Regions from separate parts of the Mesorhizobium sp. B4-1-1 genome, predicted to be linked through region 1. Evidence: riboswitches for the same ligand, from Rfam matches in the RefSeq annotation. Region 1 holds a riboswitch; the other holds the start of a gene.
The links. A riboswitch is a leader RNA that binds a small molecule or an ion and turns the genes downstream of it on or off. The one in region 1 is predicted to bind cobalamin.

Region 1 (3,965 bases):
GTTCCTCCGGCGTGCGCTCGGAATGAACGATGCCGCGCCCGGCTGTCATCAAATTCACGTCGCCCGGCGCGATCACCATTTCGGTGCCGAGCGAATCCCGATGCCTGATCTTGCCGTCGAACAGATAGGTGACGGTGGAAAGCCCGATATGCGGATGCGGGCGCACGTCGAGCGCATGGCCGGCGCGCAGGATCGCCGGCCCCATGCGGTCGAAGAAGATGAACGGCCCGACCAGACGGCGCTTCGCCGTCGGCAGGGCGCGGCGCACCTCGAAGCCGCCAATGTCCTTGGCGTTGGGGACGACCATCAACTCGATCTGGTCGCAGGCGAAGGCATCGCCCGGTTCAGGATCGTTTCCCGGAAAGAAGCTCATGTCGGATCCTCAGGCGAAACGCAGCGCCGACCTGGCCTTCGCCTTGGCAGCTTCTTCCTCGCGATTGCGCGGTTCCTGGTTGGTTTCGAGCGAATCGATCAATTCGCGCGCGATAGCTGTGATCGCCTCGACCGCATGGTGGAAGGCATGCTCGTTGCGCTTGGAGGGCTTGGTCGAGCCGCTCAGCTTGCGCACGAATTGCAGCGCTGCGTCATGCACTTCGTCATTGGTCGCCGGTGGCTCGAAATTGGCCAGGGTCTTGATGTTGCGGCACATAGCTTGAACTCCTTACCTGCTTTGTCTGCCTCACCGTCGTCCAAATTACTCTGCGTCCAACGGCTCCGTTCCTACCGGCTTGCCGTCGCGCGACAGTCTGATCTTCTCGACCTTGTCCTCGGCCGCTTTCAGCAGCCGGTCGCAATGCGCCTTCAGCGCTTCGCCGCGCTCATAGATCTTGATCGACTGGTCGAGCGGGACGTCGCCACGCTCAAGATCATCGACGATCTTCTCCAGCGCGTCGAGCGCCTGTTCGAAGCTCATCGCCTTGACGTCCTCATTGTCTTCCAATGCCATACCCTATCCCTTCATCAGCCGCCCGACATGGGCGGCGACTGAAAATGCCAGTCCCTGCAGATCGTAGCCGCCTTCAAGCAGGCTGACGAGCCTGTTGGAGCTGTGGCGGCCGGCGCGTTCCATCAATTGCCCGGTTGCCCAGTCGAAATCGTCCTCGGTCAGATTGATCTCGGCCAGCGGATCGCGGTGGTGCGCGTCGAAGCCGGCTGAAATGATGATCAGGTCCGGCGCAAAGGCATCGATGGACGGCAGCACACGCGACAGGAAGGCGTCGCGGAACAGGTCGCTGCCGGTCTGCGGCGCGAGCGGCGCGTTGATGATGTTGCCGGCGCCGGTTTCGCTTTTCGCTCCGGTGCCGGGATAAAGCGGCATCTGGTGCGTCGAGCAATAGAGCACCGACGGGTCGTCCCAGAAAATGTCCTGCGTGCCGTTGCCGTGGTGGACGTCCCAGTCGACGATGGCGACGCGCTCGGCCTGATGCTTCTTCTGCGCGTAGCGGGCGGCGATCGCGGCCGTGTTGAACAGGCAGAAGCCCATCGCGGTGGTCTTTTCGGCGTGGTGACCCGGCGGACGGGCGGCGACGAAGACGTTTGCCGCGCGGCCCTCGAAGACGTCGTCCACCGCCGCGTTGGCGCCGCCGATCGCCGTCACCACGGCCTGCCAGCTTTTCGGGCTGGCGCTGGTATCGGCGTCGATCGACACGATCCCGTTCTCAGGGATCGCCGCGCGCACGCGCTCGACGAAATCCTCGGGATGCGCATAGAGGATCGTTTTCTCATCGCCTTCCGGCGCCTTGACGCGGTCGAGCGCCGAAAAAGCGTCGTCGTCGAGCACGCGTTCGATGGCGCGCAGGCGGTCGGGCCGCTCGGGGTGGCCGGGCGGCGTGAGGTGTTCCAGGAAGATCGGATGCGTGTAGAGACGGGTGGCCATGGCGCCTAATCTAGGCACCCGCGGCGCGGATGACCATGTTTGGAAAGCCGAATGGCTGGGGAAAATTGCGCCAGCCCGTGTCGCTGGCGCCATTGGCGCGGCTTAGGCTACGCTGTAAAGTCTCCTCGCTGCCTGGTGCCCGCGACGCGGGAGAATCGGGAACACGGTTGAACTCCGTGGCGTGCCCAACGCTGTGAGGGGGACCGCGCCGGCAAAGCCACTGTCGATGACGGGAAGGCGCCGGATGCGGGAGGATCCCGAGCCAGAAGACCGGCCCGGCAGACATGGTTTTCCGCTTGGTCAGGCGGGAAATTGCTTGTCGCAAGGGGAAAAGCGATGACGGCAGCAGCGATCGCCGCGAGCGGCGACGACTTTGACCAATTGGCGCGCGACGCGGTCTATCGGGCGATGTTCACCAGGCGTGACGTGCGCAGCCATTTTGTCCCCGACGATCTCGACGACAGCGTGTTGGCGCGGCTGATCACCGCCGCGCATCATGCGCCGTCGGTCGGCTACATGCAGCCGTGGAACTTCATCGTCATCCGCGATGCAGGCAGGCGTCGGCAGGTGCGCGACCTGTTCCTCGCCGCGCGCGAGCAGGAGCTGCCGGCGATCGAGGCGGAACGGCAGGCGCTGTACCGAAAGCTGAAGCTCGAGGGCATCTGCGAAAGCGCGCTCAATCTGTGCATCACCTGCGACCGGCAGCGGTCGAAGGATTCGCCGCTCGGGCGCTGGCACAATCCGGAGATGGACCTCTACAGCACCGTCTGCGCGGTGCAGAATTTCTGGCTGGCGGCGCGGGCCGAGGGTGTCGGCGTCGGCTGGGTCAGCATCATCGAGACGGAAGCGCTGAAGCAGCTCTTGTCGATCCCGGAACATGTGACGCCGATCGCCTATCTCTGCGTCGGCCGCGTCTCTGCCTTCGCGCCGAAGCCTGACCTCGAGGCGCATGGCTGGGGAAAGCGCCTATCGCTGCCGGAGCTTGTGATGAGCGAGACTTTTCGCGGCGCCGGCGAGGCGCCGCTCAAATCGGCGATCGCAAGGCTAATGCATGTCGCGCAAAAGTGACCTCGGTTTGCGACAACGACATGCATCAAGCAACGACCTAAAGCGCGTCGCGTGAATCCGTTTCGACGCGACGCGCTTTAGGCCGTCCTTCGAAATCCTGATCAGGCGGCCCGGGGCGTATCCCAGCGCGAGCCGCCGCCGAAGGAGCCCAGCGCCTTGTCGCGCAGTTCCCTGAACTTGGACGAGGCCTCGGCCAGCCGGGGGTCCCATTCGGGATTGGGCACCTGGCCCTCGATGGCTGCGAAATAGACCTGCATCAGCGAGGCAATGGCGAAGGGCTCGATGAAGGCCGCCTTGAAGGCCCAGGCAAAGACGATGGCCAGCACGAAAGCCCAGCCGGCAAGCTGGCCCGGCATGACCCAGAGGATCGCGGCCGCGGGCGCCAGCATCAAAAGGAAGATGACGAAGGACACGCCCCACATGATCGCCGCCAGCCAGACGGCGTTCTTGACCATGTGCTTGCCGTTCTGGGCGTAGAGGACGACGCCTTGCCTGGCCGTCTCGAAAGGCGTGCTCGATTTGATGCGGATGTTGTAGCCGAGGATGATCTCGTCGACATAGGTCAGCGAGATACGGATGATGGTGTTGATGAAGCCGACCAGGCCGCTCAGACCCGGGATCGGCAGGAAGGCGGCTATGCCGCCGATCAGGCCGGTGATGGCGCGGATGGCGCCCTTGACCAGCTGGTCGACGACGAAAAGGATGTTGGCCTCGGCGAAACGCTGGGTGACCACTTCCTTGGCATAGGCGATCTGGTTCTGGCCGTCAGGGACATCGTGGCCGTCGATCAGATGCACCATGACGGCGATATGGCCCGCCTTCAGCACATAGAGGATGTATTCGCGGATCCAGTAGACAGCGATCGAGACGACCCCGAAGCCGACCACGCCGCCCCAGAGCGCGAAGGACATCGGGCCGTCCGGATCGGTCGAGATGTGACCGGCGCCGTAGCCGACGCTGGCGCCCGTGCCGGTCGCCATGATGTAGGCTACCGTGATGCCGAAATAGACGATCATGCGAA
Region 2 (3,965 bases), on a different contig from region 1:
AGGCGGAAAGCACGGCGAGCCCGACCGTGCCGAACCGGACGGCCTCCCGCTTGCCCCTGCCGAACGGCGTCGCGGCGAGCGCGATGAACAGGATCACGGCTAGGCCCGAGCGCAGCGCCATGGCGCTGAACGGCTCGACGCCGGCGGCCATGGCCGGCCGCGCCAAAAGGGTGCCGATCGCCTGGCCGAATGCGGTCGTGACGCCGAGCACGATGCCTGGTCCCAGGCGCCCGGTGAGCGGCGGGCCGGGCGCGGTGCTGACCGGCACGGTGGAAGGGGTGAGGACCGGCATCGCCGGCGCCAGGTCGCCGCGCATGAGGAACCGCCGCGGCATGCCGATGGCAAGCACGATGCCGGCAAGCGCCAGCGCCACGCCCAGCGCCTGCCAGCGGCTGATGGTTTCGCCGAGCACGAGATAGCCGAGCGCCAGGGCGAAAGGCGAGGTAAGCGAGAAGAGCAACGCCGTGATACGCGGGCCGACCGAATAGATGGTGGCGAAATAGGTCGTGCTGGCAATGCTGATGCCGGCGAAGCCCGATCCGGCAAGCAGCCAGAACTCCCTTGGTCCGATCGTGTGCCAGCCGCCGATCGCCAACGACACCGAGCCGGTCATCACGAAGGTCGCGAGCATCTGCCAGCGGGCAAGCTGGAGCAGGGGAACGCGGCCCTTGAGCTCGCTCAGGAACATGGAGCTCAGCGCGCTGCACAAGGCGGCGGTGACGGCGAAGGCTTCGGGGGCGAACATGGCTGGCGGCTGCGAATCCGGGAACCGGACAATTGCCGATGCTTACGCCGGCGCGCAGCGCTCGGCTAGGCCGCGCGGGCGCGCGGCGTGCCGAAGATGGACCATGCGGCGACGACGAGCGCCGCCATCGTGGCAAGCAGCACGCAGAGGCTCGGCAGGTGGAAGACCATGTCGCGCCATCTGGGCTCGACGACGGCGCCGGTGCTGAAGGCCTCGCCGCTATACTGGCACAGGATCCACGACGCGCCGCTGCGCACCATGTCGGCGTCGATATCGGAGATTAGTGCTTTCGCGTTGCGTTCGGCTGAGGGCATCGTCGCCATATAAGTGAGCAGCGCCTTGGCGGTGGCGAGGTAGGCGTGGCTGCATTCGTTGAAGGGGCTCTCCTCGTCGCCGAGGCTGCCCGGCATCAGGCCCCAGAGGCAATAGGTGAATTGCAGATTGCCGTGATTGTAGAGCCGCCGGAAGGTCGGGTCGGTCGCGGTCTGGCGCTGGGCGAGCTCGAGGATCTCGCCGCGGTAGCGCGCGATCACGGCCATCTGGCCGTGGGTCAGGCTCGGGATCTGGATGCCGGGAGGAGGCGGGGCGAAGGATCCGCTATGCGCTTCGGCGGGTGCTACCGCCGTCATGATCGAAAGGGCGGTTGCCAAAAAGAAAATGGCCGCCAGGGCAAGGAACCGTGGCGGCCGACGCATCGGATTTCAGGCGAAGCGGCGGGCAGGGCTGCGCTGGTCGCGCGCCGCGACCACGCGCTCGGCAACCGCGCCGAAGCCGAGCCCGACGACGGTCCATAGCACAAGCTGGATGCCGAGCGAGGCGACGCGGAACTGCCACAGCACCGTCGCCGAGAAGTTCTCCGGTACTTCGTTGATGTCGGGCAGGGCTGCCTTCACCAGCGCGAAGACCACGAGGAAGGCCAGCCCAGCCACGATCGAGGCGTTCCAGGCGCCGAGCCGGGTCCACAGCCGCTGCGCTAGGCCGACCGCCGCCACCATCGCCGCGATCGAGACCACGATCATGATGAAGAACAATTCCGTGCGGTAGCCGATGGTCTCGGCATTGCCGACCGCGGGCGGGTTGGCCGGGTATTTGAGGCTGGGCACCACGATCACCGCCAGGAAGCCGAGCAGCGCTATGAGCGCCGAAGTGCCACGGGGCCCAAGCGAACCCAGCCGGCCATAGGCATAGGCGAAGACCAGCGAGAACAGCCCGCCGAGGGCGGCGCCATAGACCAGCACGCCGGTCGCGAGACCGATGCCGGCCTGCGTGACCCGGCTGACCATGTCGGGCTGCGGCGCCTCGCCGGCCGCCTGGGCCTGCTGTTCCTCGAAGGCGATCGCCTTGTCGACCTGCGGCTCGCCATAGACGCGGGCGAAGGCGAATGCCAGAATCCCCGCAACCAGCCCGACAAGCATGCCGCGCAGCAAAAGTTTTCCGACCATGTCGTTAACCCTCTAAGCAATTCCAGGGAAAGTGCGTAGCGGTTTTCCCGTCCGGAATAGCGTTAAACCAACCCAGCAATTCCAGGAAAACTGCGTGCCGGTTTTCCGTCCGGAATCGCGTTAGACCAGAATCGAAGCGAGTTCAGCGATGCTGACCCCGTCTTAGTGGCAGGGGAAGCCGAGCAGGTGGCGGCCGTCATGCACGAATTCGTGCACATAGGTGCCGCGGATCAGCGACGTCGCGCCTTCTTCCGCCCCGACGAAATAGATCGCCAGCATCAACAGCAGGCCGGCGAAGATGGCCCAGGGCAGAAGCTCGCGAACCGGAATCGCAACCGGACCGTAGCTGGGGGCGAAGGTGGTGTCGGACATATTGACCTCCCGTGGGATACTGCGTCCCGTTGATCGAACAATGCTGCGGAATAAGGCCTGACTTTCGGCTGGTGCCGATCACAGTGGCGCGACCGTGCCGGACTCGCACCGGCTTCCAATCCCGTATAGCGCTAAAACACTTGTCAGCACTTCGTTCGCCTGTCAACGACATGTAATGGCCAACACGGCTTCGCGCGGCCGAAATTTCACTGGACCAGGGAGTTTTGGGATGCTCGCCCGCCTTACGATGATCGCAAACGGCGCGACGCGGTCCATGCGCAAGAGGCGCTTTCCGAGTGACGAGGGGCTGGAGCCGCAAGCCATCGACCGCGCCGCTGCGCTGGCCGTTTCGCTGCGCCGCGCCGACCGCGTCTGGACGAGTCCGGCGCTTGCCGCGCGGCAGACGGCCGAGGCGCTCGGCCTCGAGGCGACGGTCGAGCCGCTGCTTGGTGAGCAGGACTTCGGGCGCTGGGCCGGCAAAGGCTTCGAGGAGGTGCAGGCAGAGGATCCGGAAGGCATGGCGGCTTGGTTCGCCGATGCGGACGCGGCGCCCCATGGCGGCGAATCGCTTGCCGCCGTCGCCCGGCGCGGCGCCGCGCTGATGGAGCGCCTCGCTTCCGAGAGCGGTCATACCATCGGGCTCACGCACGCCCTGCCGATCCGCGCGGCCATGGTGCATGTTCTGGGCGCGCCGCTTTCCTCGGTCTGGAAGATCGACATCGAGCCGCTGTCGCTCACCGAGTTCCGCGGCGACGGCCGCCGCTGGGTGCTGCATGCGAGCGGTGTCATCGTCTCTGGTTGAACCCTCTGGGCGTGAAAGATCCCGATGAACGCGGTCGGCCTATGAAGCTGCCGTTCCGCGTTTCAGTGATTGCTAACGGAACGGAAACGCCTCGCTGCTATGGTGCTGCCCGGTTGCGAGGAGAGCCTTGCCTGAGGAGCCCGTCGGATATGGCCAATTTTCCCGAGACCGAGCGCCGTCTTCATGCGCGCGAATTCGTGCTCAAGGAAGCCACGATCATCGCCGCCGGCGTTAGGATCGGCTGCTCGGTCAGAAATCAGCACGAGCAAGGTGCGGAATTGCGCATCGGCGCCGATGTGGAGATCCCAGACCGCTTCCTGCTCGAGGTCCCGGCCGACGATACGGCCTATCGCGCTTGGGTGCGGTGGCGGCGCAACGACCGCATCGGCGTGGCGCTCTACAGCAACGCGCCGAAAGACTGATACGCGGGCTCGCCGCTCAGCAATTCCTGATTTGATCCTGCCCAAGGCGACGTGCAACCTGGCATATCGGGAACGCAGCCGCCGCGAGCGCGTCCACTGCCGGACCAGCAGGGATTTGCGAATGAGCAGGACAGCCGTTTGGGTGGCGCTGCTCGCTTACCTGTTGCAGGCCGTGCTTCCCA

Region 2: it holds a riboswitch for cobalamin, as region 1 does, so the genes downstream of both, FJW10_RS13425 (CbtB domain-containing protein) here and bluB (5,6-dimethylbenzimidazole synthase) in region 1, are expected to answer to the same signal.

What each region holds. Positions count from the first base shown of each region.
Region 1 is NZ_VFTH01000003.1:95,981-99,945, forward strand. Features, by position in the region: gene FJW10_RS05205 (pirin family protein) at 1-373, opposite strand, end outside; gene FJW10_RS05210 (DUF2277 domain-containing protein) at 383-649, opposite strand; gene FJW10_RS05215 (exodeoxyribonuclease VII small subunit) at 695-946, opposite strand; gene FJW10_RS05220 (histone deacetylase family protein) at 950-1,876, opposite strand; cobalamin riboswitch at 1,993-2,170, shown strand; gene bluB (5,6-dimethylbenzimidazole synthase) at 2,213-2,944, shown strand; gene FJW10_RS05230 (hypothetical protein) at 3,046-3,965, opposite strand, start outside.
Region 2 is NZ_VFTH01000008.1:62,848-66,812, forward strand. Features, by position in the region: gene FJW10_RS13410 (DMT family transporter) at 1-745, opposite strand, end outside; gene FJW10_RS13415 (hypothetical protein) at 811-1,395, opposite strand; gene FJW10_RS13420 (CbtA family protein) at 1,447-2,187, opposite strand; gene FJW10_RS13425 (CbtB domain-containing protein) at 2,350-2,559, opposite strand; adenosylcobalamin (AdoCbl) riboswitch at 2,560-2,703, opposite strand; gene FJW10_RS13430 (histidine phosphatase family protein) at 2,789-3,361, shown strand; gene FJW10_RS13435 (PilZ domain-containing protein) at 3,403-3,783, shown strand.